DNA from 4 places in the Fodinicola feengrottensis genome. Region 4 is predicted to be linked to each of the others. Evidence: riboswitches for the same ligand, from Rfam matches in the RefSeq annotation. Region 4 holds a riboswitch; each other region holds the start of a gene.
What was found. Region 4 has a riboswitch for cobalamin ahead of ABD301_RS04910 (cobalamin biosynthesis protein). Riboswitches for the same ligand answer to the same signal wherever they lie in the genome.
Positions count from the first base shown of each region.

Region 1: linked by a shared signal. The riboswitch ahead of ABD301_RS25990 (ribonucleoside-diphosphate reductase subunit alpha) and the one ahead of ABD301_RS04910 (cobalamin biosynthesis protein) in region 4 are both predicted to bind cobalamin.
Region 2: linked by a shared signal. The riboswitch ahead of metE (5-methyltetrahydropteroyltriglutamate--homocysteine S-methyltransferase) and the one ahead of ABD301_RS04910 (cobalamin biosynthesis protein) in region 4 are both predicted to bind cobalamin.
Region 3: linked by a shared signal. The riboswitch ahead of cobN (cobaltochelatase subunit CobN) and the one ahead of ABD301_RS04910 (cobalamin biosynthesis protein) in region 4 are both predicted to bind cobalamin.

Region 1 covers NZ_BAAANY010000020.1:403,423-410,399, reverse strand. Annotated here, with positions in the region: gene cobN (cobaltochelatase subunit CobN) at 1-552, shown strand, start outside; gene ABD301_RS26000 (SDR family oxidoreductase) at 701-1,399, opposite strand; gene ABD301_RS25995 (winged helix-turn-helix transcriptional regulator) at 1,500-1,958, shown strand; cobalamin riboswitch at 2,016-2,236, shown strand; gene ABD301_RS25990 (ribonucleoside-diphosphate reductase subunit alpha) at 2,468-5,266, shown strand; gene ABD301_RS25985 (ribonucleotide-diphosphate reductase subunit beta) at 5,282-6,349, shown strand; gene ABD301_RS25980 (ATP-binding protein) at 6,373-6,849, opposite strand.
Region 2 covers NZ_BAAANY010000020.1:392,555-399,877, forward strand. Annotated here, with positions in the region: gene ABD301_RS25935 (GAF domain-containing sensor histidine kinase) at 1-198, shown strand, start outside; gene ABD301_RS25940 (response regulator transcription factor) at 188-835, shown strand; gene ABD301_RS25945 (SDR family NAD(P)-dependent oxidoreductase) at 905-1,600, shown strand; gene ABD301_RS25950 (S-adenosylmethionine:tRNA ribosyltransferase-isomerase) at 1,597-2,685, shown strand; partial or broken gene metE (5-methyltetrahydropteroyltriglutamate--homocysteine S-methyltransferase) at 2,682-4,954, opposite strand; cobalamin riboswitch at 5,072-5,288, opposite strand; gene ABD301_RS25960 (PHP domain-containing protein) at 5,490-7,181, shown strand; gene ABD301_RS25965 (hypothetical protein) at 7,178-7,323, shown strand, end outside.
Region 3 covers NZ_BAAANY010000020.1:410,916-418,238, forward strand. Annotated here, with positions in the region: gene cobN (cobaltochelatase subunit CobN) at 1-2,532, opposite strand, end outside; cobalamin riboswitch at 2,564-2,683, opposite strand; gene ABD301_RS26010 (precorrin-3B synthase) at 2,769-3,929, shown strand; gene ABD301_RS26015 (precorrin-8X methylmutase) at 3,926-4,552, shown strand; gene ABD301_RS26020 (precorrin-2 C(20)-methyltransferase) at 4,562-6,049, shown strand; gene ABD301_RS26025 (cobalt-precorrin-6A reductase) at 6,024-6,785, opposite strand; gene ABD301_RS26030 (cobalt-precorrin-5B (C(1))-methyltransferase) at 6,799-7,323, shown strand, end outside.
Region 4 covers NZ_BAAANY010000003.1:88,259-95,581, reverse strand. Annotated here, with positions in the region: gene ABD301_RS04920 (PadR family transcriptional regulator) at 1-304, shown strand, start outside; gene ABD301_RS04915 (MFS transporter) at 273-1,718, opposite strand; cobalamin riboswitch at 2,284-2,405, shown strand; gene ABD301_RS04910 (cobalamin biosynthesis protein) at 2,437-3,375, shown strand; gene ABD301_RS04905 (cobyric acid synthase) at 3,372-4,862, shown strand; gene ABD301_RS04900 (putative cobaltochelatase) at 4,859-6,841, shown strand; gene cobO (cob(I)yrinic acid a,c-diamide adenosyltransferase) at 6,841-7,323, shown strand, end outside.

The DNA.
Region 1 (6,977 bases), on a different contig from region 4:
CGGATCGCGGTGGCGGCGAAGAACACCGACACCCGTGAGCACGATATCGCTGACTCCGACGACTATTTCCAGTATCACGGTGGCATGATCGCCACCGTCCAGGCTCTCACCGGCAAGGCGCCGGCCGCGTACATCGGTGACAGCACTCGCCCGGAGTCGGTCCGTACCCGGTCCCTGGTCGAGGAAACGGCCCGGATTTTCCGCGCCCGGGTGGTGAATCCGCGCTGGATCGCGGCGATGCGACGGCATGGCTACAAAGGTGCGTTTGAGCTGGCTGCGACCGTCGACTACTTGTTCGGCTATGACGCGACCGCGGACGTGGTGCCAGACTGGATGTACGAGCAGTTGGCGGCCACGTACGCGCTGGACCCGGAGAACCAGAAATTCCTGAACGAATCCAATCCGTGGGCGTTGCACGGAATTACCGAGCGGCTGTTGGAAGCGGCAAACCGGCAGATGTGGCGCGAGCCCGATCCGGCGACTCTGCAGGCCCTGCAACAGATTTTCCTGGACACCGAAGGCAACCTCGAGGACGGCGGCCCGTCGAGCTGATCGGTGGTGGCTCGAGACTCGGCGCTGTTGATCTTTACTAGTGAATCACGTTGACCGTGGGACAATGTCCCGCACTCGACGTCGAGTGCGGGACACTATCCCGCACTCACCAACCCACACCACGCCAGTTTCGTAGCCAGGACAGTGATCAGGCGGACTGCGGATAGAGCGCCGCCACCCCGCCGGCCAAACCGGCCTGTACGTGCTGGCTCAGCTCGTCGGCGATGATTTCCGGCTCACCGGAGGCGAGGCCGTCCAACGCGATCTTCGCGATCGATGCGGGATCATGCTTCGGGGCGTCGACCTCGCTGGCCATATCGGTGTCCATATAGCCAACGTGCAACGCGCTGACCTGGGTGTTCTGCTTCGCGAGAGCAGTACGTACAGCGTTGGTCAAAGACCATTCGGCGGACTTGGCGGCTGCGTAGGCGGAGAACTCGGGGATGTTGACCCACGACAGCACGGACAACACGTTGAGTATCGCACTGTGGTCGTGTTTTGCCAGCTCTGGGGCGAAAGCGCGGATCATCGCGAGCGTACCGAAGTAATGGGTGTCCATTTCCAGGCGGATGTCGTCGAGTGAACCGTCGAGCATGCCGGATCCGGTGGCCGAACCGGCGTTGTTGACCAGGATGGAGACACCGGTGGCCGTCTTCGCGGCGGCGGCGACCGACTCCGGGTCGGTGATGTCGAGGCGGACCGGGATGGCACCCGGCAGGTCGATCAAGTCGGGGTTGCGGGCGCCGGCATAGACAGTGACACCGCGTTCGATGAGCTGCTGCGCGAGATGCCGGCCGAGGCCGCGGTTGGCTCCGGTGACGAGCGCGGTGTGTCCAGCGAGTTCCATGGCGGGCTCCCAAGAATATCTGAGTTGGTAGTTCCTACTCAGCCAAGAGGGACGCTAGCAGGCTGGATATGGAAGTGCAAGTCAGGGTAAGGTAGGTCTTGTGGTTACTCCGAAGATGCTGGACTCGGCCTGTTCCATCGAACGCACCCTCGGCGTGCTCGGGGAGCGATGGACATTCCTGATCCTGCGCGAGGCGCTGGCTGGTACGACCAGGTTCGCGCAGTTCCGCGAGGCGCTGGGCGTCGCGCCGGACGTGCTGACGGCCCGGCTCAACACGCTGGTCGACTACGGCGTGATGGCCCGAGAGCCTTATCAGGAACCCGGCAGTCGGCCCCGTGACGCGTACCGCCTCACCGACTCCGGCCGGGAGTTGATCCTGGTGCTGGCCGCCCTGCAACAGTGGGGTGACCTACATCTGCCCTGGCCGGCCGGGCCGAGCATCCAGCGGCGGGTGCGGGCTACCGGACGGCCAGTCCAGGTCGGGTTCGTGGACGAGAACGGCCGCGAGGTGGCGCCCGCCGACATCGCGATGATCCGTACGGCCGCGTACCCCAGCTAGTACTAGGCCGACACGCGCGAGATGCTGCGGTCCCAGACTCTCACTACCCCCACATGTAGTATTCCGTCCGTCGATGGTTCGCCGCACCATCCAGGTGAGGCGAGGCAACAGGGAACCCGGTGCGAATCCGGGACTGTCCCGCAGCGGTAAGGGAGAACGACAGCCGTCATCAGCACTGGACGCTTCGGCGTCTGGGAAGCGACGGTCAGTAGGTCCGCCGGTACGCGTACCGGCGGGTGCTCCCGAGTCCGAAGACCTGCCGTCGGTGTGCACACCGTTCCGGTGCCTCGTGGAGGGCGCCCGCGAGCAGCCGCCAGTGGGCGGTCGTTTGCGTTCCCCGCGACAGCGCCGGCAGCAGCCGAGCTCACGAGGGGGAGCCGACATGATGTACGACCGCAGCAGTTCCGCGCCACCTTCACCAGATCCGTAGCTCTTGCCGGATTCCTGATGTCACACCTTCGTCCTTGGGTGCGTTTCAGCGTGCCCATTTACTGCTGTGGAGAATGCGCATGTCCGTTCAGTCCGAAACTCGGCCGACGGCCGGCACCATTTCGGTGATTCGCCGGACCGGTGAGGTTTCCGCCTTTGACTCGACCAAAATCTCGGTCGCGCTGAGCAAGGCCTTCCTGGCCGTGGAAGGCGCCGACGCGACCGGGTCCAGCCGCGTACGGGAGTTGGTCCCCGAGTTGACCACGCAGGTCGAGCTGGCCCTGCTCCGGCACGCCGGCCCGGATCGTCCCTTGCATATCGAACAAATTCAGGATCAGGTCGAGCTGGCGCTGATGCGCGGTGGGCACCACAAGGTCGCCCGCGCGTACGTGCTGTATCGCGAACAACACGCCCTGGCCCGCGTTGAGGCGGAAAAACCGGCACCGGAACCGGCCATCGGGGTCACTCATCAGGACGGCCGCGTCGAGCCGCTGGATACCGACCGGCTGGCACTGGTCGTACGGGAGGCGTGCGCCGGCCTGGATGCGGTGTCGGCGGACACTGTTTTGACCGAGACCAAGCGAAACCTGTATGACGGCATCACCGCTGGTGAGCTCGCGGTCGCGCCGGTGATGGCGGCTCGTACGCTGGTCGAGACCGATCCGCAGTATTCCTTTGTCAGCGCCCGACTGTTGCTCGACAAGCTGCGCGCCGAGGCGCTGTCGTTCCTGGCTGGTGAGCCGCGGATCGCGAGCCATCGGCAGATGACCGAAGGATATGCCAGCTATTTCGGCGATTTCGTGGCCCGTGGCGTCGACCTCGGCCAGCTGGACCCGGAGTTGGCCAAGTTTGACTTGGAAAAGATCGGTGCGGCCTTGGCGGGCTCAGCGGACCTGGAGTTCCAGTTCCTCGGGCTGCAGACGCTGTATGACCGCTATTTGCTGCACAGTGACGGTCACCGGTACGAGCTGCCGCAGGCATTTTTCATGCGAGTCGCGATGGGGTTGGCGCTGCGCGAGGACCACCGCGAGGACCGAGCCATCGAGTTCTATCGGCTGCTTTCTTCCTTTGACTTCATGTGTTCCACGCCGACCTTGTTCAACGCTGGTACGACCCGGCCGCAGCTTTCGTCGTGCTTCCTCACCACCGTCGAGGACGACCTGAGCAGCATCTTCCACGGCATCAGTAACAATGCGTTGCTCTCCAAATACGCCGGTGGGCTGGGCAACGACTGGACTCCGGTCCGCGGCATCGGCGCGCATATTCGCGGCACCAATGGAGAATCGCAGGGTGTCGTGCCGTTCCTCAAGATCGCGAACGACACCGCGGTCGCGGTCAACCAGGGCGGCAAGCGCAAGGGCGCGGTCTGCGCGTATTTGGAGACCTGGCACATCGACATCGAGGAATTCCTCGACCTGCGCAAAAACACTGGCGACGACCGCCGTCGTACCCACGACATGAACACCGCGAACTGGGTGCCGGACGAGTTCATCCGGCGGGTGCGGGCGGACGCCGACTGGACGTTGTTCACCCCGAACGAGGTGCCCGAGCTGCATGACCTGGTCGGTTTGGCGTTCGCGGAGCGCTATCGCCAGTACGAGGCGGCTGCGGACCGTGGCGAGATCAGAGTCTTCCGTCGGGTGAAGGCGAAAGACCTGTGGCGGCGGATGCTGACCATGCTGTTCGAGACCGGCCACCCGTGGATCACCTTCAAGGACCCGTGCAACCTGCGGTCCCCGCAGCAGCACATCGGGGTGGTGCACTCTTCCAACCTGTGCACTGAAATCACCCTCAACACCAGCCCGGACGAGGTGGCGGTCTGCAATCTTGGCTCGATCAACCTCGGCCGGCTGGTCGGCCCGGAAGGGGTGGATCACGAGCGGCTGGCCCGTACGGTGCGGACGGCCGTACGGATGCTGGACAACGTCATCGACGTAAACTTCTACACGATCCCGGAGGCTCGCAAGTCCAACCAGCGGCACCGGCCGATCGGCCTCGGCCTGATGGGATTCAGCGACGCGCTGTTCGCCTTGCGCATTCCGATGAGCTCGCCGGAAGCGGTTGAGTTCGCGGACCGCAGCATGGAGGAGATCAGCTACCACGCCATTTCCGCCTCTGCCGACCTCGCCCAGGAGCGGGGAAGCTACCCGTCGTACGAGGGATCGCTGTGGAGCCAGGGAATCCTGCCGATCGACTCGATCGAGCTGCTCGCCGCCGCGCGCGGTGACGACCTGGACCTGGACCGGGCGCAGACGCTGCAGTGGGACGCAGTGCGCAGCCGCGTACGGAAAGTTGGCATGCGCAACTCGAACGTGATGGCGATCGCGCCGACCGCCACCATCGCCAACATCTGTGGCGTCGGCCAGTCCATCGAACCGCTTTACCGCAACTTGTACGTGAAATCCAACATGTCCGGTGACTTCACCGTCGTCAACGCGGCACTCGTACGCGACCTGAAAGCGCGCGGTTTATGGGACGAGTTGATGATCAGCGACCTGAAGTATTTCGACGGCAGCCTCGGCCCGATCGCTCGAGTGCCGGCTGACCTGAAGACCTTGTACGCCACCGCCTTCGAAATCGACAGCCGCTGGTTGATCGAGGCGGCCGCCCGCCGGCAGAAGTGGATCGACCAGGCGCAGTCACTGAACCTCTATATCGCGCAGGCGAACGGCCGCAAGCTCGACGAGATGTATCAGCACGCGTGGATTCGCGGCCTGAAGACCACCTACTACTTGCGGGCCACCAGCGCGACGCACGTGGAGAAGAGTACTTTGCGCGGTACGGACGGGAAACTCAACGCGGTGGCCGCGACCGTACCGACCGTCCAAGAGCCGTTGGCCTGTTCGATCGAAGACCCCGACTGCGAAGCCTGCCAGTAAGAAAGGCACCACAAGATGACGACAACCACGGACGCCACCGGACTCGGCGCGATCGAGCGCGGCGGCGCGCGGGTCAGCGTCGACGACAAGGCGATGATCAACTGCCGCGCCGACGTGAACCAGCTACTGCCGCTGAAATACCACTGGGCGTGGGAAAAGTATCTGGCCGGCTGCAGCAACCACTGGATGCCGACCGAGGTCTCGATGCAGGCCGACATCGCGCTCTGGCGGTCCCCGAACGGCCTGACTGACGACGAGCGACTGATGATCAAGCGCAATCTCGGCTTTTTCGCCACCTCGGAATCGCTGGTCGCGAACAACATCGTGCTCGCGGTCTACCGGCACCTGACCAACCCCGAATGCCGGCAGTACCTGCTCCGGCAGGCCTTCGAGGAGGCCGTTCACACGCACACTTTCCAGTACGTCTGCGAAAGTCTCGGCCTCGACGAGGGTGAGCTCTTCAACATGTACCGCGAGGTGCCATCGATCACCGACAAGGCGGCCTGGGCACTGGACTACACCCAGCACCTGGAGAACCCGGAGTTCTCCACCGGTACGCCCGAACGCGACCAGGCGTTCCTGCGTGACCTCGTCGCCTTCTACGTGATTTTCGAGGGAATGTGGTTCTACACCGGCTTCGCCCAGATCCTGTCATTGGGCCGGCAGAACAAGATGGTCGGCATCGCCGAGCAGTATCAGTACATCCTCCGGGACGAGTCGATTCACCTGAACTTCGGTATCGACACGATCAACCAGATCAAGATCGAGAACCCGCACCTGTGGAGCGCGGAGTTTCAGGCCGAGGTGCGGACGATGTTGAAGGACGCCTGTGACCTGGAGGTCGCGTACGGGCGGAACACCATGCCGCGCGGGATTCTCGGCATCAACGCCGAGCTTTGCGAGCAGTACATGCATTTCATCACCAACCGCAGGTGCGCGCAGCTGGGTCTGGAACCGGTTTTCGGGCCGGCCGAGAACCCGTTCCCATGGATGTCCGAGGCGATGGATCTGAAGAAGGAGAAAAACTTCTTCGAGACCCGGGTCATCGAGTACCAAACCGGCGGCTCACTGGAGTGGGACTGACCTGGATCAACACCGCAAACCCACTAAAGATGCCAGCACATCCGTACGACGGTGCCGGTCGCGGTCGTACGGATGGACAGGTCGTCGCTGAGCTTGCGCATCAGGATCAGCCCGTGGCCCCGCGCTCCCGGCCGGGCGGCGGGCTGCTCCCAGCGGCCGTGGTCGCTGACCGCGACGGTGACGTGATCGCCGGCCACTTCGGCCTCAAGGAGCAGGTCCGGCCGCAGCGGCGGCAGGGTCCCGTACGCGTGGTCGACGACGTTGGCGAGCGCCTCGTACGACGCGAGGACCAGCGCGTCGATCTGGCCGGACCGAAGATCGGTGGCGGTGGCCCAGGTCAACAGGCGGCGGCGGATCCGGGTGAGCCGGGCTGGGGAAGCCGCTGTCCAGCCCGTCGTCAACCGACCGACGGGCCCGGCGTCGGTGAGTGGGTCGATGGACGTACTCGTCAGAGGCCTTCCGTCGGCGTGGACAACGGTCGCGGAGTGCAGTACCCGCAAGTCGACCTTTTTACACACCTTGCCGCTGGCAGTTTCGGGTCGCGTCGAGCCCCTGACGAGAATCACCTTTCCGCGCGTGCCGCACGCCTTGGGTGTCCTCGTACGACATGTGACCGGCTCGCGTCCGC
Region 2 (7,323 bases), on a different contig from region 4:
TACACAGAAGGAAAACTGCGGCTCACCGTTGCGGATGACGGCGACGGATTCGACCCGGCGATCACGGCCAGGCAATCACGCCGGATGGGCTTGTCATCGATGGCCGAGCGGGCCGCCGCGCTTGGCGCGGACCTGCACGTGGAGTCCAGCCCGGGGACCGGGACGACGGTGTCGCTGGAGGTCCTCGGTGACTGCTGACCCGCCCGTACGAGTGCTGCTGTGCGACGACCACGAGATGGTGAGAGCCGGGTTGCGCAGCTTTTTCGACGTACAGGAAGGGATCGAGGTGGCTGGCGAGGCCAGCACCGCCGAACAGGCACTGGCCCTGATGGGGACAACCAAACCCGATGTCGTGCTGATGGACCTGATGTTGCCGGGCATGTCCGGCGTCGAGGCGGTCCGCCGGATCAGCGCCGACCATCCGGGCGTCAAGGTGCTGGTGCTGACCAGCTATGCCGGCGATGACACGGTGATCGAAGCCGTCCGAGCCGGCGCCGCCGGCTATCTTTTGAAGGACGTCAACCCAACCGAGCTGGCCGGCGCCGTACGAACCGTGCATGCCGGCGGGGCGCCGCTGCATCCCAGCGTCGCCGCAGCCGTCATGCGGAATGTGTCAGAACCCGATCCCGAGCACCTCACCCCGCGTGAGCGTGAGGTGCTCAGCCTGATCGCCCGCGGGCTCTCGAACCGCCTGATCGCCCGCGAACTGGCCCTGTCCGAGAAGACGGTCAAGGCGCATGTCAGTGCCATCCTGGGAAAACTCGGGGCGGCGGACCGTACACAGGCCGCTTTGTGGGCGGTCCGCCACTTCCCCGACCCAAGCCCCGGGTCCTAGGACAAAGGTCTCGGGTCGCCGGGTCCGTGGCCCGATGCCGCCGGCCCGCGTGCGCGCAAGTCTTGGCCTATGAGCCAAACAGCCCTCATCACCGGAGCGTCCCAAGGTCTCGGGTACGCGATCGCCGACCGATTGGCCGGCCACGGCACCCGCCTGGTGCTGGACGCGCGTACGCCGGCCGACCTCGACGCCGCCACCACCACCCTCCTCGACCGCACCGACACCGTGGCGATTGCCGGCGACATCACCGACCCCGGCCACCGCGCCGAACTCGCCGCGGCCACCGAAGGCAAGCTGGACCTGCTCGTTCTCAACGCGTCAGCACTCGGCGAGACACCGTTGCCCACACTCGCGACCGCGGATCTGGGAATTTTCCGCGGTGTGTTGGAAACCAACACCGTCGCCAGCCTGGCGCTCATCCAGATTCTGTTGCCGCACGTACGGGCAGCGGCCGGCACCATCGTGCTGATCAGCAGCGACGCGGCGGTGACCGGCTACCCAGGCTGGGGACTTTATGGCGCCAGCAAGGCCGCCGCCGACCAACTGGCCCGGGTGCTGGCCGAGGAAGAACCGGCGATTCGGGTCTATGCGGTCGATCCTGGCGACATGAGTACCGCGATGCACGCGGCCGCGGACCCCGACGCCGACCCGGCCGACCTGCTGGACCCGGCCACCGCAGCGGCCCGGCTCGACCCACTTTTGCGCGGTGAGCTGCCATCCGGCCGTTACGCGGCCAGCGAGCTGTCGACAGTGGTGTCGTCATGAGCACCGTCTTCGCCGAGAGTCCGCTCCATCTGTCCACATCGGACATTCCGCTGGCGACCAGCCCGGCCGAATACCGCGGCCTGCGACGGGACGCCGTGCGGATGCTGGTCGCCGAACCCGGTCGGCCGCTGCGGCACGTACGGGCCCGTGACCTGCATCGTGAACTGTCCGCCGGCGATGTCCTGGTTCTCAACACATCGGACACCCTGCCGGCCGCGACGGCCGGCGTGACCGAAGCCGGCGAGCGGGTCGAAGTGCACCTGTCGACTCCGCTGCCGGCCGCTGGACTCGACCCGTCCGCCGCGCTGGGCCAGCCGGAATCGGAGTGGGTAGTGGAAATCCGCACTCCGCTACCGATCGGCAGCCGACCGTCCACTGTGGACTGGGACGGCACGGTCGTACGGCTGCGCGGCGGCGGCGAGGTCGCGGTGGGTCGCCCGCATCCGACCGGGCAGCAACGCCTCCGTGCGGCCACTGTTCGTACTCCCCTGCCGTTGCTGGCCTGGCTGAACCAACACGGCGAGCCGATCCGCTATGACTACGCGTCCGCTCGCTGGCCGATTTCGGCCTACCGGACCGAACATGGCGACACTCCGGGCAGCGCCGAAATGCCGTCCGCCGGCCGCCCGATCAGCGCCCGGATGCTCCGGCACCTGCGGTCGATCGGCGCACAAATCGCCACTCTCGTCCTGCACTGCGGAGTTTCCTCGCAGGAATCCGGCGAACCTCCTTATCCGGAGTGGTTCAGTGTCTCAGCTTCCACAGTGGACACCATCGAGCAGGCGCACGCCGCCGGCCACCGCGTGCTGGCGGTCGGGACCACCGTCGTACGAGCGTTGGAATCGGCCGCACGGACCGGCCGGCTGACCTCCGCCAACGGTTGGACCGACCACGTCGTCACGCCAGCCACCGGAGTGTCCACTGTGGACGGGATCTTGACTGGCTGGCACGAACCGGCGGCTTCGCACCTGCAGATGTTGGCCGCCATCGCCGGACCCGAACTCCTTTCCCAGTCGTACGAGGAAGCCCTCGCCGCCGGCTATCTCTGGCACGAGTTCGGCGACCTGCACCTGCTCTGGCACTAACCCACGGAACGGGCGGTCGCGGCGGCGCGTACGAGGGCGCGCAGGGCCGGCTCGACCTCGGCATAGCCGCGAGTTTTCAAGCCACAGTCGGGATTCACCCAGAGCCGGTCTGCCGGCACCGCCTTCAGAGCGGCAGCCAGCAAATCCCGCATTTCCTCCACACCGGGACCCGTGGCGAGTGGATGTCGTAAACGCCCGGCCCGACGCCTCGACGGAACCCGATCGCGTGCAGGTCGTCCAAAATCTCCATTCGCGACCTGGCTGCCTCAATGGTGGTCACGTCCGCGTCCAGCGTATCGATCGCGGTGATCACGTCACCGAACTCCGAATAGCACAGGTGCGTGTGGATCTGGGTCGACTCGGCCACCCCCGAAGTGGCGAGCCGGAACGACATCACCGCCCAGTCCAAATAGGACTCGTGTTCTTCCTTGCGCGGCGGCAAAAGCTCACGAAGTGCCGGCTCGTCGACCTGAATGATCCGCAGACCGGCCCGCTCCAGGTCAGCGACCTCGTCCCGCAAAGCGAGCGCGACCTGGGCCGCGGTGTCGGCCAACGGCTGGTCGGCTCGTACGAACGACCACGCGAGAATCGTCACCGGGCCGGTCAGCATCGCTTTCACCGGTCGCGAAGTCAGCGACTGCGCGTACTGGCTCCAGCCGACCGTGATCGGCGCGGGCCTGGACACGTCACCATGCAGGATCGGCGGGCGGACACAGCGGGATCCGTACGACTGCACCCAGCCGTAGTCGGTGGCCGCGAAACCGTCCAGGTTCTCGGCGAAATACTGCACCATGTCGTTGCGCTCGGGCTCGCCATGGACGAGTACGTCGAGGCCGATTTCCTCCTGCAGGCGGATAACCCGCTCGATTTCGGCCCGCATAGCGGTTTCGTACTGGCCAGCGTCCAGTTCTGCGGTCCGCAAACCGGCCCGCGCCCGCCGGATGTCCGCGGTCTGCGGAAAAGAGCCGATCGTGGTGGTGGCCAGGCGCGGTAGGCCGAGCCGGTCCTGCTGCGCCGCCGCCCGCTGGTGGTAATCGGACCGGACCCGATCTTCGGGCCGCAGGACCTGAATCCGGGCGCGTACGCGATCATCGCGCAGCACCGGCACCACCTCGTCGCCGGCGGCCAACTCGGCGGCCACCGCCTCGGTGCCGTCCCGCAGCGCCCGGCTCAGCACCACCACCTCATCAACTTTCTGACGGGCAAAGCAAAGCCGCCGCCGTACGTCCGGCTCGAGGTTGGTTTCGGCGTCCAGGTCGTACGGGACGTGGAGCAGCGGGCACGAGGTCGCCACCGCGAGCGAGCCCACCGAACCCAGCAGGCGGGCAGCGGTGGTCAACGCGAGACGCAGGTCCGTCCGCCAGACGTTGCGGCCGTCGACCAGCCCGGCGACCAGGACTTTGGTGCGGAGCCGGTAGTGCGCGGCCGCCTCGGTCAGCGCCTGCGGGTGCGTGACCAGGTCGATCCCGATCGCCTCGACAGGCGTGCTGGCCAGCACTGGCAGTGCCTCGCCGAGCCGGCCGAAATAGGTGGGCACGAACAGCTTCGGCCGATTCGACTCGGCACCCAGTCGCTCGTACGCGCGACGGACCGCGTCCAGCTCCGCTGGCGTGCGGTCGCCGACCAGCGCCGGCTCGTCCAACTGCACCCATTGCACGCCCGCGTCCGCCAACTCGGCGAGCACTCTCAAGTAAACGTCAAGCAGGTCATCCAGCAGCGACAGCGCCGCGAAACCGGCCGGTGCCTGCGCGGATGCCTTCGCGAGCAACAGAAAAGTCACCGGTCCGACGAGCACGGGTCTGGTGGTGACACCGTGGCCGAGCGCCTCCTGATAGTCCGCGAGCGGCTGGTTGGCCACCAACTGGAAGCGAGTGTCGGGCGCCAGTTCCGGGACCAGATAGTGGTAGTTCGTGTCGAACCACTTGGTCATTTCCAGCGGCGGCACGCCGTCCGTGCCACGGGCCATCGCGAAATACGTGTCCAGCGGCGAAAGCCCGAGATCGCGGAACCGCGACGGCACCGCGTCAACCATGACTGCGGTGTCGAGCACCTGATCGTAGAAAGAGAAGGTGTTGCCCGGAACCGAATCCAAGCCGGCTTCCTGCAACTGGGTCCAGGTCTGCTGGCGCAGTTGTGCCGCCACCGCCCGCAAATCCGCCTCGCCGGCCTGACCGCTCCAGTAATTTTCCAGCGCCTTCTTGAGTTCCCGGTGCGGTCCGATCCGCGGATATCCGAGAACGGTGGCCCCGATCGGGGTCGTGTCTGCCATAGCTCTCTCCTCGCGAGCATGCCGAGGCCCACCACAGCGAAGACAGCAACGAGCACGCCACATTCCGGCGTACGCCCTGCCGACCATCCCACGCGGTCGCGGACCCACGCGCGCCGGTTGGCACGCGTACCGACGGCAGGTCTTCGGACTCGCGGGCACCCGCCGAGAAACCCGGCGGACCTACCGACTGTCGCTTCCCAGGCCGGAACCCAGTGCTTGATGACAGCTTTCGTTCCCACTCACCGCTGCGCGGGCAGTCCCGGATTCGCACCGGGTTCCCTGTTGCCTCGGCCGGCCCTCACGGACCGGTCGAACCATCAGCGCTACCGAGCGTATCCGATGCGGGCGGCCAGCCGTGTTGTGCGCCGCCTCACAACGGTCCGCCGCCCGAAAGATCAGCAAAAGCGCTGGTAAAGCAACATCAAAATCATTCGCGTGTACGCATGTTTCCCCAGACTTGTTCGGCCGTCTGACCGCCGTTTACCCCGCTCCCCGAGATTGGTCCGGACACCCGAGGTCCGGAACGGAGCACCAGATGGGGCACGGCCACCCGCACGACCATCATCACCACGATCACCCAGCGGATCTTCCCGCGGTGCTGGACACCGAGATCCCGGACGACGAACTGTCGCCAGACGAGGTCTCCCGGCGCGGATTCCTGCGCAGTGCGGGCCTGCTCAGCGCCGGCGCGGCGGCCACCGCTGCCGGCGCCTTCGGCCTTCCGGCGGCGGCCGCGGCGACCGCGGGTCGCTCGTGGTCCGGCTCGTCCCAGCGCGGCGGCCTGCACTGGCTGGCCGGCGACCACCACATTCACACGCAGTACAGCCCAGACGCCGTCTACCGGGTCATCGATCATGTGCGGCACGCGAACGCCTACGGCCTGGACTGGATGGTGATCACCGACCACGGCAGCGTCCAGCACGCGAAGATCGGCGTCGAGAAGGTCAACCCGGACATTGTCTCGGCTCGCGCCAAAATCAAGGACACCCTGGTTTTCCAAGGTTTTGAATGGAACATCCCGGCCGCCGAGCACGGCACGGTGTTCGTCCACCCCGGCCGCAACGAGGTGTCGGTGCTCAAGGAGTTTGAGAACTCCTTCGACGGTACGGTGAAAAACGCCGGTCCCTCGACACCAGCGAACGAGGCACTGGCCATCTCTGGCGTCAACTTTCTTGCCTCCGCCGTCAAAAAGCGGCACGTCCAGGACGCCCTGTTCCTCGCGAACCACCCGGCCCGCAAGGGCATCGACTCGCCGCACGAGATCCGCGGCTGGCGGGACGCGCAACCCCGGATCGCGGTGGGATTCGAAGGCGCGCCGGGCCACCAAGCCGCCGGCATTGCCAAGCCGCTCGGCCCCGGCAGTGGCCGCGGCGGCTACGACAACTCGCCGTCGGCCGACTCCTTTGCCGGCTATCCGTTGGAGAGCTACCGCACCTGGGGCGGTTTCGACTGGCTTACCGCCACGGTCGGCGGCTTCTGGGACAGCATGCTGTCCGAAGGCAAACCGTGGTGGATCACCGCGAACTCCGACTCGCACTGGATCTACAACGACAGCACCGATCGCGGCCCCGGCAGCAACTTCGAGACCAACGGCTATTACAACGATCCGGTCTACAGCGGCAAAGTGGGCAGCACCAACACCGACTTCTGGCCCGGCTACTACAGCAAGACGCACGTCGGTTCGACCGAGTTCTCGTACGCGGCGGTGATGGCGGGCCTGCGCGCCGGCCGGGTCTGGGTGGATCACGGCGGCCTGATCAGCGGCCTGGACGTACGGGTGCGGGCCGGTGGCAACTGGGTGACCCTCGGCGACACTTTGGTGGCCAGGAAGGGAAGCCAGGTTCAGCTCGAGGTCACCATCGATCTCGCGAACGGCCCGAACTGGGCCCAGTTCGTCCCGAAACTCGCCCGGGTGGACGTGGTCCGCGGCGCCATCACCGGCCCGGTCTCGGACCGGGACACCCTCAGCGCCCCACACACCGCGGTCGCGAAATCTTTCCAGATCGGCAAATCCACCGGACAGGCCACCTTCACGTACGACCTGGGCCGGCTCGACCAGGGTTTCTATCTGCGGCTTCGGGGCACCGACGGCAACCGGACGGCGCCGGGCTATCACGGCGCGACGGTCGACCCGGCCGGACCGGCGATGGACGTGGTCGGCGCCGCGGATCCGTGGAACGACCTGTGGTTCTACACCAACCCGATCTGGGTGGTGCCGAGCCGATGACCGTGCTCCGCTGGGATCTTGGCCATCGGAGCGTCCGCGATGCCGAGCAGTGGCTGGCGAGCCTGCCGCCGGTGCCCGGCATGGTCGCTTGTACGCAGCTCGTCCGCGATGACCGGCCGCGGGTCGCCATTACCATTGCCGC
Region 3 (7,323 bases), on a different contig from region 4:
CGAGCGAGGCCATTCTCCAGTGTCCGCGCGATAGCGGGCCACCAGCGAGTCGGCCAGCGCTTGGCCGGTCTCCCAAGCAAGTCGGCTGGGCACCGCTTTCGGGTCCACCGAATAGAAGTTGCGTCCGGTGGGCAGCACATTGACCAGGCCACGCAACGGCGAACCACTCGGCCCGGCAGGGACATAACCGCCCTCCAGGGCGTGCAGCACAGCGTCGATTTCGTCGGTCGTACGAGCCAGCCGCGGCACGATCTCGGTGGCCGCGAAGGTGAGGATCTCGGCCACGGTCTTATCGGGCCGACCGAGAACGGCGTGGACTGTCTCCATTGCCGCGGTCGCATCCCAAGCGCGGTCTTCCATCGCCTCGACGAGCGCGCGTGCGGTGTTTTCGTGCTCATCCACGCTGACCCGCGCGGCTGACCCGTCCTCGGCGAGGCCGAGCGCCTCGCGGAGTCCGGGCAGGGTCTGCCGGCCGCCCCAGATCTGCTGCGCCCGCAGCATCGCGAGGACGAGGTTGACCCGGCCCGGCCCGCTCGGCGCAGCCCCGAGAACGTGCAGCCCGTCCCGAATCTGCGCGTCCTTGACCTCGCACAGCCAGCCGTCGACATGCAGCAGGAAGTCGTCGAACTCGGCGTCATGCGGCCGATCGTCGAGACCGAGGTCATGGTCGAGTTTGGCGGCCTGGATGAGCGTCCAGATCTGCGCCCGGATGGCCGGCAGTTTCGCCGGGTCCATCGCGGCGATATTCGCGTGCTCGTCCAGAAGTTGTTCCAGCCGGGCGAGGTCTCCGTAGCTTTCCGCGCGGGCCATCGGCGGCACCAGATGGTCGACCAGGGTGGCATGCGCCCGCCGTTTGGCCTGGGTGCCTTCGCCCGGATCGTTGACCAGGAACGGATAGATCAGCGGCAGGTTGCCCAAAGCCGCGTCCGGGCCACAGGAAGCGGACATTCCGACAGTTTTTCCGGGCAGCCACTCGAGATTTCCGTGCTTGCCAACATGCACCATCGCATCCGCGCCGAATTCCTCGGCCAGCCAACGATACGCGGCGAGGTAGTGGTGCGTTGGGGGCAGGTCGGGATCGTGGTAAATCGCGATGGGATTCGCGCCGAACCCACGCGGCGGCTGCACCATGACGACCACGTTGCCAGCGCGCAGGCCGGCCAGCACGATTTCACCGGTGGTGTCCACGTAAAGCTGGCCTGGCGGCGGACCCCAGTGCTCCTCGATCCTTTGCCTTAGCTGGGCGGGCAAAGTCGCGTACCAGGAGCCATAAACCTCAGCAGCGATCCGGATCGGGTTGCCGGACAACTGCTCTTCGGTCAGCCAGTCCGGATCCTGGCCGCCGGCCGCGATCAGCGCATGCATCAGCGCGTCGCCGTCCTGGGCCGCCAAGCCCGGAAACCCGTCTCCCAAGTCGTACCCGGCCGACCGCATCTTTTCCAGCAGCCGTACCACGCTGGCCGGTGTGTCGAGGCCGACCGCGTTGCCAATGCGCGCGTGTTTGGTGGGATAGGCCGACAACATCAGTACGACCTTGCGCGAAGCCGCCGGCAGATGGCGCAGCCGGGCGTGCCCGACCGCGATGCCGGCCACCCGCGCGGCCCGCTCCGGATCGGCCACATAATGCGTCAGGCCGTCCGCATCGGTCTCCTTGAAGGAAAACGGGACGGTGATCAGCCGCCCGTCGAACTCCGGCACCGCGACCTGAGTAGCCACGTCCATGGGCGACAGGCCGCTGTCGTTCTCCGCCCAGGTGGCCCGGTCGCTGGTCAGGCAAAGGCCCTGCAGAATCGGAATGTCCAACTCGGCGAGGGCGCCGACATCCCAGGCGTCATCTTCGCCGCCGGCCGTCACCGCCGCCGGCGTACTTCCGCCAGCTGCCAGTACAGTCACCACCAGCGTGTCGACTTTACGCAGGACAGCGAGCATTTCCGGTGGCGCGGTCCGCAAAGACGCGCAGTACAGCGGCAAAGCCTGCCCACCGGCATCCTCTATCGCGCTGGACAGCGCCTCCACGAAAGCGGTGTTCCCGGCCACGTGGTGCGCGCGGTAGTAGAGCACACCCACCACCGGGCCGGAGCCGTTGCTCGTACGCTCCAGCTCGCCCCACAGCGGCATCGGTTCCGGAGCCACGAAACCAAAGCCAGTCAACAAAATCGTGTCTGACAAAAAGTGGTGCAGGTTCGCGAGGTTGCCGGGACCACCATGCGCCAAGTACGCATGCGCCTCGGCGGCCACGCCGATGGGGACGGTCGAGAGCTCCATCAGCTCGGCGTCCGGCGTTTGCTCGCCGCTCAACACGACCACCGGCAGCGATCCGGCCAGCAGGTGGTCCAGGCCGTCCTCCCAGGCCCGCCGGCCGCCCAGAATGCGGACGACCACCAGCCGCACGCCGGCCAGCAGCGCCGGCAGGTCGTCAACGGTCGTACGGGCCGGGTTCGCCAGCCGGTAGCCAACGGCGGCCGCGCGCGCCGACAGCAGGTCCGTATCCGACGTGGAGAGCAGCAAGATCTGGCCGCGGGCGCTGGACATCGCGGATCCTCCCTCGGGGTCCGCGCCCCGGGTCGAGAGAGCGACGGCGGCCAGTTCCTGGCTCACGGGTCAGCTGAAGCTGACCTGATGACAGTGGCGGGACCGCGCCGGATTCGCACCGGCTTCCTGCACCGTCGTCGCTGTGGTGGCGGTATGAAGTTGGGCCTGACCGCCAAACTCTAACCGGTCAGTCAGGGAGCGACGACAGGCCGGACCGGGCACGTAGTATCCGGCAGGTGTCCGCCCTTGCCTCGCGTGACGGCGCCGTCGACCGGTGTCCGGGAGCGCTCCGACTGCATGCCGCCGCGGACGGCGGCCTCGCTCGCGTACGGGTCCCGGGCGGCCGCCTGAGCGCCGCGCAGCTTGCCTTGCTCCGCGATGCGGCGGTCGAGCTGGGCGACGGCACTCTCGAGTTGACTTCGCGCGCAAACGTGCAGGTCCGGGGGCTGGCCGGCGCGGGTGACCTCGCCGAAAGGCTGGCCGGCGCCGGCCTGCTGCCGTCCGAGTCCCACGAGCGGGTACGAAACATCATCGCCAGCCCGCTCAGCGGGTGGGATGGCCAGGGTTTGCTGGACATATTTCCGCTGGTCAGCATGCTCGACACGGTGCTGTGTGACACGGCTGGCCTGGCCGAGCTGCCGGGCCGGTTCCTGCTCGTCGTGGACGACGGACGCCGCGATGTGATCGGGCTGGGCGCGGACATCGGGCTGCTCTCGGTCGCCCGCGACCAGCTCGCGCTCGTACTCGCTGGCCTGGACACCGGCCTGCGGGTACGCCCGGACCAGGCCGTCGATGTCGTACGTGGCGCGGCTGAGGCGTTCCTGGCCGAGCGAGCCGCACAGGGCTCGACAGCGTGGCGGCTGGCCGAACTGGCCGATGGTCCGGCTGCGATCGGCCGCCGGATGGGCCGCCCACCAGCCTCGATGCCGCGCCTCAGCGGCCGCCAGCCAACCCCCGTTGGCGCGTACGACGGCGTGTCGGTCGTCGGTGTGCCGCTGGGCCGCCTCGACGCCGAACAGGTGGCCACGCTGATCAGTGCCGCCGACGAGTTTCGCGTCACACCTTGGCGAAGCGTCGCGTTCCGCGGCCGCATTCGGACCACGGCCGGCCTGATCACCGACCCGGATTCACCTTGGTTGGGCGTGACGGCCTGCGCCGGAAAGCCGCGGTGCGCGCAGGCGCTGGCGGACGTACGCACCGATGCCGCGAAGGCGTTGGCGCCGGGCCGGCGACCGGTGCACTGGTCGGGTTGTGCCCGACGATGTGGCCGGCCGGCGGGTTCGCTGGTGGACGTGGTGGCGACCGACTTGGGCTACCACGTGACCGTCGACGGACAGATGCGAAGCGAAGGTGTCGGTGTCGGTGTCGCAGCACAGGTAATCAGGGCGGTTCGATGATCGACTACCTCAAGGACGGGCCGGAAATCTACCGGCGGTCCTTCGCGACCATCCGCGCCGAGGCGGATCTCAGCCATCTGCCGGCTGAGCTGGAGAAGGTCGCCGTACGGATGATCCACGCTTGCGGCATGACTGACCTGGTGGCGGATTTGGCCTGGTCACCAGATGCGGGCAAGGCCGCTCGGACAGCACTGCGAGCCGGCGCGCCGATCCTTTGTGACGCGGCGATGGTGGCCAGTGGCATCACCCGCCGCCGGTTGCCGGCCAGCAACGAGGTTATCTGCACCTTGACCGATCCGCGGGTCCCAGAACTGGCCGCACACCTGGGTACGACCCGGAGTGCTGCTGCCTTGGAGCTGTGGCGAGACCGGCTGGAAGGCTCGCTGGTGGCGATCGGCAACGCGCCGACCGCGCTGTTCCGGCTGCTGGAAATGATCGAGGAGGGCGCTGGCCGGCCCGCCGCGGTGCTCGGCCTGCCGGTCGGTTTCGTCGGTGCGGCCGAGTCGAAGCGCGCACTCGCCGAACATCCGAGCGGCCTGGCACACATCGTCGTCCACGGTCGCCGTGGCGGCAGCGCGATGGCGGTGGCCGCGGTCAACGCCCTCGCAACCGAACAGGAGTGATTTCCTTCCGTGGCAGAACGAAAACCGGCCGGCCGGCTCTACGGCGTGGGCCTCGGGCCGGGCGATCCGGAGCTGGTGACGGTCAAGGCAGCCCGGTTAGTCGGCGCCGCCGACGTGATCGCCTACCACTGCGCCCGGCACGGCCGGAGCATCGCGCGGCGGATAGCCGAGCCGTACGTACGCGCCGGCCAGATCGAGGAAAAACTCGTCTATCCGGTGACCACCGAGACGACCGACCATCCAGGTGGTTATCAAGGCGCGATCGACGAGTTCTACACGGCCGCGGCGGCTCGGCTGGCCACCCACCTCGACGCCGGCCGCGATGTCGTCGTGCTCTGCGAGGGCGACCCGTTCTTCTACGGTTCTTACCTGCACATGCACAAACGGCTCGCCGATCGCTACCCCACCGAAGTTGTGCCGGGCGTGACCTCGGTCAGCGCGGCTGCCGCTGAGTTAGGGCGGCCACTGGCCGAGCGCGACGAGGTTTTGACCATTCTGCCGGGAACTTTGCCGCCGGCCGAACTCGCCCGCCGGCTCGCCGACACCGATACGGCCGCGGTTGTGAAGCTGGGCCGCACCTTCGCGGGCGTACGAGCCGCACTCGCCGCAGCAGGCCGGCTGGACGACGCCTGGTACGTCGAGAAAGCCACTACGGACCAGCAACGGACCGCGTCATTGTCCACAGTGGATCCGGCGGATGTGCCCTACTTTTCCCTTGCCCTGCTTCCCAGCGGCCGTCCCGAAGCACCAAAGAAAGCAGGGGTCGTCGTGGTCGGCCTCGGGCCGGCCGGACAGCCATGGCTGACGCCGGAAACGCGAGCCGCGCTGGCCGAGGCCGACGATTTGGTCGGATACGGACCTTATCTCGATCGAGTGCCACCGAATCCGCACCAGACAAGGCATCCATCCGACAACCGGGTAGAGGCGGAGCGCGCCGCGGTGGCTCTGAAGCTAGCCGCCAGCGGTCGCCAGGTGGCCGTGGTTTCCTCCGGCGATCCAGGCGTTTTCGCGATGGCCACAGCGGTTCTGGAAGTGGCTTGCGAGCCGCACTTCGCCGGCGTACCGGTACGCGTGCTGCCCGGAGTCACCGCCGCCCAGGCGGTCGCCAGCCGGATCGGCGCACCGCTCGGGCACGACTACTGCGTGTTGTCGCTGTCCGATCGGCTCAAACCCTGGTCGGTGGTCGAACAGCGGCTGGCCGCGGCCGCCGAGGCCGATCTGGTGGTGGCGATCTACAACCCCGGATCCCGCAGTCGTACGCACCAGGTCACCGCGGCCCGGGATGTCCTGCTCAAACACCGAAATCCGGACACGCCGGTGGTCATCGGCCGCGATGTCGGCGGCGCCGGCGAAAGCGTACGAGTCGTCCGGCTGGCCGATTTGCAATCGTCCGATGTGGACATGCGGACGCTGCTGATCGTCGGGTCGTCCCGTACGCGCGCGGTGCAGCGCGGCGGCGAAACGGTCGTCTTCACGCCCCGCCGCTATCCGGAATGACGTTTTCCAGCCAAGCAACGGCCTGCGCCTCGGTCTCGACGATCGCCACCGCGGGCAGTTTCGGCCGACGTACGATCACCACCGGCAGCCCCAGCTCGCGGGCCGCCGTCAGCTTGGCCGCAGTCTGCTGACCACCGCTGTTTTTGGTCACCAGCAAGTCGATCCGGTGTTCGCGCAGCAGCGCCAGCTCACCGTCCACTGGGTACGGTCCACGATTCAGGAGCACGGTCAGCCGGGCCGGCAGCGGGGGCTCCGGCGGGTCCACCGACCGCAGCAGGAACCATCGGTCGCTGGCCGCGAAGGCCGCCGCATCGGTCCGGCCGGTGGTCAGGAACACCCGCTCCCCCGGCACCGGCAGGTCGCCGACCCGGTCCACCCAGTGCCAGTCATCGCCGTCGCGCGGCTCCCACCCGGGCCGTTGCAGCACCACGTACGGCAGGGCGAGCCGCTCAGTCGCCGCCGCGGCCGACCGGGTCATGGTGCTGGCGAAGGGATGGGTGGCATCGATGACCGCCGCGATTTCGTTCGTACGCAGCCAATCCAACAGGCCTTCGACGCCACCGAAGCCGCCGATCCGGACCGCGCCGGCGGGCCGCGCCGGCTCCCGCACCCGACCGGCCAACGATGAGATCGCCTCGACTCTGGGATGGTGCTCCAGCGCGGCCGCGAGCCGGCGCGCCTCGCCGGTGCCACCGAGCAACAGGACCCGCGCTCTCACCGCATCACCCCTGGTCATACCGTACAAGGATATGAAAGCGACGGGCCTGCGCTATGGCTGGACGACCGGCGCGTGTGCGACCGCCGCCGCGACCGCCGCTTACACGGCGCTGCTCACCGGCGATTTCCCCGACCCGGTCCAGATCACCCTGCCGCGCGGCCAGCGGCCCACCTTCGCGCTCACCCGTGAATCGCTGCGGATCGGCGCGGCCACCGCGGCGATCGTGAAGGACGCCGGCGACGACCCCGACGTGACGCATGGCGCGGTGATCAGCGTGACCGTACGCCCCGGCGGCGCTGGCATTACCTTCGTCGCCGGCCCGGGCGTCGGCACGGTGACCAAACCGGGCCTCCCGCTGCCGGTCGGGGAACCGGCCATCAACCCGGTGCCGCGCCGAATGATCACCGAACACCTCGCCGCGGTCGCAGCACTGCATGGCGGCTCCGGTGACGTCGTTGTCGAGGTAGCGATCGAAAACGGCGAGGAAATCGCCCGAAAGACCTGGAATCCACGACTCGGCATCCTCGGTGGCCTGTCGATCCTGGGCACTACCGGG
Region 4 (7,323 bases):
GCACGTCAAGCAGCTGGAGAACCGGGACACCGACCTGCTCCGGATTCGGCTCGCGCAGGCGCCGGAACACCTGCGAAAGCAAGTCGTGGCTTACAAAGTGCACGTCTACCACGGGCTGATCGAGCGGGCCAAACAGGAAGTCCGCTGGGCGCTCGCGGGCCTTCGGATGGTGGACGAGCTGGAAGCCGAGACGGTCGCGGCGCGACCCGCACCGGCTGGTACGCCCCGCAAAGCGGTGGAGCGGACGAAATCGGCGGGCCCGCCGACCCGGGTCAGCCGGCGGCATGAGCCGCCGCGCCGCTGATCCTGGACCTGACGGCCAGTGAGCCGCCGATGGCGAGCGCGAGCAGGCTGGCGCCGCAGCAAACCCAGAAGCTGACCAGAAAACCGGTCTCGGTGGGAGCGCCGCCGGCGCCGCCGAAGGCGCTCAGCAGCAGGCCGACGATGTCGCTGCCGAAGGAGTTTCCCACCGCGTACGCGACAATGGAGATCCCCAGCGCGACCCCGGACTCGGACGCCGGCACCGCGCCGACAATGAGGATCTGGGTGGTGGCGAGCGCGATCGCGGTGCCCATCGAATAAACGCCCTGTGCGGTCAAAACGGCGATCGGGGCGCCGGCGAGCACCGCGAAGGCCACAAATGACAGGGCATTGAGGCCGACGCCCACACACGCGGACACCGCCATGCTGCCGCGCCTGGTCAGCCGCTGGAGCAACATTATCCCCACGATGGCGCCGATTGTCTGCGGGACCGCGAACCACGCGGTCTGCAGGATCGTGAATCCGTAGCCGAAACCGGCCACCGCCGGCTGGGTCTGCGCCAGCCTGGTGACCGCGGAGAGCGAGCCGTAGACACCGAAGGCGATGAGGAATGTCATGAGATACGGCACTCTCACGTGCGGCTTCAGAATGTCGCTCAGCCGGATCAGCGGATTCTTCGCCCGCCCGGCCGAAACCAGCCAGAGCAGCAACAACACGACCCCGGCCACCAGCAATGCGACCACTCGCGGCGATCCCCAGCCCCAGGTGGGTCCTTTGCTGAGGCCGAGCAGAATGCCGACCAGCGAGAGCGCCAGCAGTACCGCGCCGGTCAGGTCCAGCCGGCCGGCCGCCCGATGCCGGGAATCTCGTACGAGCCAACCGGTCGCAGCCATCCCGATGACGACCGTGATAATTCCGATGACGAAAAAGGACCGCCAGGCGGTGGGGTGAATGCCGACCAGCGCGCCCAACAGGATGCCGCCGCCGATCCCGACCCCGTTGCCGGCGTGGATCGCGCCGATCGTGAGCTGCGCGCGCTTTTTCGGCATGGTGTCGCTGGCAATCGCCTCCGGGAGCGCCAGCATCGGGAACTGCGCTCCCATTAACACCCTGCCGAGGATCAGCAGCGGGAAGCTGGTCGCGAAACAGTCGATCAGGCAGCCGGCGAGCACCAGCGCGAGAGACACCATAATCATTGGTTTCTTGCCGTAAAGATCGGCGAGCCGGCTGATCACCGCCAGCGCCACCGCGCCGGCCAACAGCGACGAGGTCACCAGCCAGGAGGTATCGGCGACACCGAGGTGCAGTTGTTTGCCAATGGTGGGTAACAACGGCACTATTCCGACTTGCAGGAGTTGCAGCGTGAAGCCGAGATAGGTGAGGGTGACCACCGCCGCGCGACCGTTCACCGCCGTGCCCCGGGTGTCGCCAGCCGGATCGACCGCTGCTTCCGTCATCTGTCTTGCCCTTCCGGAGCCGATCTGTGCCACCAGATATCCGTACGGCATGACCCAAACACAGCAAGGCTGGCACTGTGTGGGGTTTACCGGAAGTTTAACCCGCCCTGCTCCGGGAAGCGGTTGTTTATGTCAGCACATACGTATATCTTGGTATCTGCGCCGGACCGGGCCCCCGACCGGCCCGGCGCACTTTCGTTCCCCTGTCGGGAACTTCCCTGTTCAGTAGGCACTCTCTGTCGCTGGCCTGCGCGTTGACCGCCGACGCGCGCGGGACGATCAGCTGGGACGCGACTTGGTCGCGTCCTTCTTTGTGCCCGAGGGCAGCGAAATCTCGCCCGCGTGACGAGACATTGTCGCTGGTGGCGTGGATGTCGCCCGGGACGCGGCGAATATCGGGATGTCGGCGTTGGAACGTGCTTTCGGGTCCGTACGAGGGAGCGGCCGAAGCGGTTGGGTGGGATCTGGATCCATCTCCGCAAGGTGCCCCAAAAATGGAACAGGACCCATCGGGCGTGGCGGTGGTCATAGGCGGCCGCCTTGACAGTGCCGAAACGGCTGTGGTTGCCTGCGAAGGTTCGTCGATGACCAGGGAGGAAGCCGGTGCGACTCCGGCGCGGTCCCGCCACTGTCAGCCGGGTGCGAGCCCGGTGAGCCAGGAACTCCGGTCGTCGATCCCTTCGTCCTGGGGCGCGGACACCCCGAGGAAGGTTTCGCGATGGCCGCGTCCCGGTGGACGCTCCCGGTCGGCCTGCTCGCGGGGACCCTGTTGGACCTGGCCCTCGCCGATCCCCGGCGCGGCCATCCGGTAGCCGCGTTTGGGCAGGTCGCGGCCGCACTGGAGCGGCGAGTGTGGGCGGACAGCCGGCGCAGCGGAGCCGTCTACGGTGGGGCCTTGGTGAGCGCTGCGGGGCTCACTGGCGTCGTCCTCGCGCGTACGGCCCGCACACCGCTGCCGGCGATCGCGATGACCGCGGCCGGCACCTGGGCAGTGTTGGGTGGCACGTCGTTGGCGCGTGAGGGCGCCCGGATGCGGGCCCTGCTGGCCGCCGACGACCTGGCTGGTGCGCGTACGCGCCTTAGCCACCTCTGCGGTCGGGACGCGGCCGGTCTCGGGGTGGCCGAGCTCAGTCGGGCGACGGTCGAGTCGATCGCGGAGAACACCTCCGACGCGGTGGTGGCGCCGCTGTTCTGGGGTGCGGTGGCGGGGGTGCCGGGGCTGCTGGCTTATCGAGCGATTAACACGCTGGACGCGATGATTGGTCACCATAACGAGCGATATGAGCGTTTCGGTTGGGCCGTTGCGAAACTCGACGATCTGGTGAACTGGGTGCCGGCCCGGTTGACCGGGTTTTTGGCCGCTGCCCTCGCGGGTTCCGTTGACGGCAGCCCGCGTGCCGCGGTGACCGCGATGATCCGGGACGGCGGCCGGCACCCGAGCCCAAACGCGGGCCAGTGCGAAGCGGCTTTCGCGGGTGCCTTGGGCGTCCGGCTCGGGGGCGTGAACCGGTACGGCGACCGGGTGGAAATTCGTGGTGTGCTGGGAGATGGGCGCGAACCGACGGTCCAGGACATTGGCCGGGCAGTGCGGCTGTCCCGTCTGGTGGGAGTCGCCGCTGCCATTCTTTTCGCGATGGCCCGCAAGGTCGCGACGTGAGTGGCGCTCTGCTGGTCGCCGGGACCACCTCAGACGCGGGCAAGAGCATCGTCACGGCCGGACTGTGTCGATGGTTGGCCCGCCAGGGCGTGAAAGTCGCGCCTTTCAAAGCCCAGAACATGTCGCTGAATTCCATGGTCACCCGCGATGGCGCCGAAATCGGCCGGGCGCAGGCCGCGCAGGCGGCGGCCGCCCGGATCGAACCGGAAGCGGTGATGAACCCGGTTCTGCTCAAACCCGGCAGCGATCGGCATAGTCAGGTGATCCTGCTCGGCCATCCGATCGCCGAGGTCAGCGCGCTTTCGTACCGGCAGCTAAAAACCCGCCTCCGGGAAGCGGCGCTGGAGTCGCTTAGCGACCTGCGTTCGCGTTACGACGTGGTGATCTGTGAAGGCGCCGGCTCGCCCGCCGAGATCAACCTGCGGGACACCGACATCGCGAACATGGGCTTGGCGCGCGCCGCGGGGCTGCCTGTCCTGGTGGTGGGAGATATCGACCGGGGTGGCGTTTTCGCTGCCATGTTTGGCACTCTGGCGCTGCTGGAGCCGGCGGACCAGGCGTTGCTGGCTGGTTTCGTGGTCAACAAGTTCCGCGGTGACGCTCGGCTGCTCGGACCGGGTCTGGACTCGCTGCGCCGGTTGACTGGGCGGCCGGTGCTCGGTGTGCTGCCGTGGGTACCCGGCCTTTGGCTGGACGCCGAGGATTCGCTCGCCCTGACTGCCGAGCGGCCAGCGGTGGCGCCGCCGGTCGGCGAGGATGTGCTGCGCGTCGCGGTGGTCCGCTTTCCGCGCGTCTCGAATTTCACCGACGTGGACCCGCTGGTCGCCGAGCCGGGCGTGGTGCTGCGGTTTGTCACCCGGCCGGAGGAACTTTCCGATGCGGATCTGGTGATCCTGCCAGGCACCCGTGCCACCGTCGCGGATCTGGCCTGGCTAAGGGAAAACGGGCTCGCCGATGCGATCGTACGACGGGCCGCCCAGCGACGGCCGGTCCTCGGGATCTGCGGTGGCTACCAGATGTTGGCGGGCTCGATCGACGACGAGGTGGAAAGCCGGCAGGGAATCGTGCCCGGCCTCGGCCTGCTGCCCACCACTGTCCACTTTGGACCAGAAAAGGTGCTCGGCCGTCCTTCGGGGCAGGCGTACGGGCAACCGGTGCACGCGTACGAGATTCGGCACGGCCGGGTTTCGGTGGCAGGCGGCGAGGCTTTCCTTGATGGGTGTTCAGCCGGCACGGTCTGCGGGACCAGTTGGCACGGCGTCTTGGAAAACGACGGTTTCCGGCGAGCCTTCCTGGCCGAGACCGCCGCGCAGGCCGGCCGGCGCTTTGTACCAGGTGAGGTTTGTTTCGCCGATATACGCCAACGATGGCTCGATCTGGTGGGCGATCTGATTGCCGACCACCTGGACACCGCCGCGGTGATGCGGCTGATCTCGGACGGCCCACCGGCTGGTCTGCCGTTCGTACCACCGGGACCACCCGCATGAGGAGCGCAGTGACTGCCCCCATTTTCCCGCTCAGCGCCGTCGTCGGCATGGACGACCTACGGTTGGCGTTGGTGCTCAACGCGGTCTCCCCCGCGATCGGTGGAGTGTTGGTACGCGGCGAAAAAGGCACCGCCAAGTCCACCGCCGTGCGGGCTCTCGCCGCGGTGTTGCCCGCGGTGGAGGTGGTCAGCGGCTGCCGTTTCAGCTGTGACCCGGCCGATATCGACCCGGACTGTCCGGACGGCCCACACGATTTCGCCGGTCCGCGGGAAAGCCGGCCGGCCAGACTGGTCGAGTTGCCGGTCGGCGCAAGCGAGGACAGGCTGGTGGGAGCACTTGACATCGAGCGTGCGCTGGCCGAGGGCGTGAAGGCGTACGAGCCGGGGCTGCTGGCCGCCGCCCATCGCGGCCTGCTCTATGTCGATGAGGTGAACCTGCTCGGCGACCATCTGGTGGACCTTTTGTTGGACGCGGCCGCACTTGGCATGTCCTATGTGGAGCGTGAAGGTGTCTCGATCCGGCACCGCTCGCGGTTCTTGCTGGTCGGCACGATGAATCCGGAGGAGGGTGAGCTCCGGCCGCAGCTGCTCGACCGGTTCGGGCTGACCGTCGAGGTGGCCGCCCCGCGAGAGGTGGACGCCCGCGCCGAAGTAGTTCGCCGACGACTGTCGTTCGATGCTGATCCAACTTCTTTCGCTGCCGGGTTTTCGGCCGCCGAAAGCGAATTGGCGTCTCGCATTCTGACCGCTCGGGAACTTCTCGCTCAGGTGGCACTTCCGGACGCGGTCCTGCGCCAGATCGCATCGGTGTGTGCCTCATTCGAAGTCGACGGGCTGCGAGCGGACATCGTCATCGCTCGTACGGCCGTCGCACACACCGCCTGGGAAGGGCGGAGCGTGGTCGATGGAGATGACGTACGAATGGCCGCCCGGTTGGCGTTGCCGCACCGGCGCCGGCGAAATCCGTTCGACGCTCCCGGTCTGGATGAGGAGCAACTCGACAACGCGCTCGATGATCATTCGAACGACGATGATCCCCACGATGACGGTCCGGGTGGGGCGCCGGCACCGCAGGACAGTCCCGCGCCGGCAGACTCCAGCTCCCCGACTGATTCCGGCTCTGCGCCCGAGCGGCCGATGCCAGCGCCGGGCGAGTCTTTTGCCGCCCCTACCGACACTTTCCGGACCCGCCGGCTGGAGGTGCCAGGGGTGGGCAGCGGCGCCGCCGGTCGACGTTCCCGGGCGAAGACGGATGTCGGCCGGGTGACCGGATCCAGCCGGCCGACCGGCAAAGCCGGCCGTCTGCACCTCGTCTCGACGATGATTGCCGCCGCACCGCAGCAAAAAGCTCGCGGCCGTACGAGTGCCGGCTTGATTCTGCGCCGCCAGGATCTGCGCCTTGCCCGCCGAGAGGGGCGCGAGTCCAACCTCGTCCTGTTTGTGGTGGACGCCAGCGGCTCGATGGCTGCCCGGTCCCGGATGGGTGCGGTCAAGGGGGCGGTGCTTTCGTTGCTGCTAGACGCGTACCAGCGCCGGGACAAGGTCGGTCTGGTGACTTTTCGCGGTGACAGCGCTGAACTCGCGCTGCCGCCCACGTCCTCCGTGGACACCGCGGCCGCACGTCTGACTGTTTTGCGGACCGGCGGGCGTACGCCGCTGGCCGCCGGTTTGTTGCGGGCACGGGAAGTCCTGCGGGTCGAGCGCCTGCGTGATCCCCGGCGGCGGGCGTTGATGGTGGTCGTCACCGACGGCCGGGCGACCCGGCGCGGTGGTGGCGACCTCGAAGACGCCTATCGTACGGCCGCATTGTTGGCCGCCGAGGGGACCGCGGCCGTGGTGGTCGACTGCGAAAGTGGGCCAGTTCGGCTGGGATTGGCTGGGAAACTCGCCATGGCGCTGGGCGGACCGGCGGTGCGGTTGGAGGAACTGGCCGCGGACACCCTCGCGGCTTCGGTTCGTACGTTCACTGGAGCAGCCTGATGCCACAGGGAAAACCGACCGATGTGCCCGAAGACGGCCTCACCACTCGACAACGCCGAAACCGGCCGCTGCTGATCGTCCACACCGGACCGATGCGGGGCAAGTCCACCGCGGCCTTCGGCATGGCGTTGCGGGCGTGGAACCAGGGATGGTCGATCGGGGTCTTCCAGTTTGTCAAGAGCGCCAAATGGAAGGTCGGCGAAGAAGCGGCTTTTCGAGCGCTGGGAAGGCTGCATGAGCAGACTGGCGAGGGCGGCGCGGTCGGCTGGCACAAGATGGGCGAGGGCTGGTCGTGGATTCAACGACCTGGGAGGCAGGACGACCACGCGGCCAGTGCGGCCGAGGGCTGGGCACAGATCAAACGCGATCTGGCCGCCCAGACGTACGACTTCTATGTGCTGGACGAGTTCACCTATCCGATGAAATGGGGCTGGGTCGAAGTCGACGAGGTGGTGACCACCTTGCGGGAGCGGCCCGGTCAC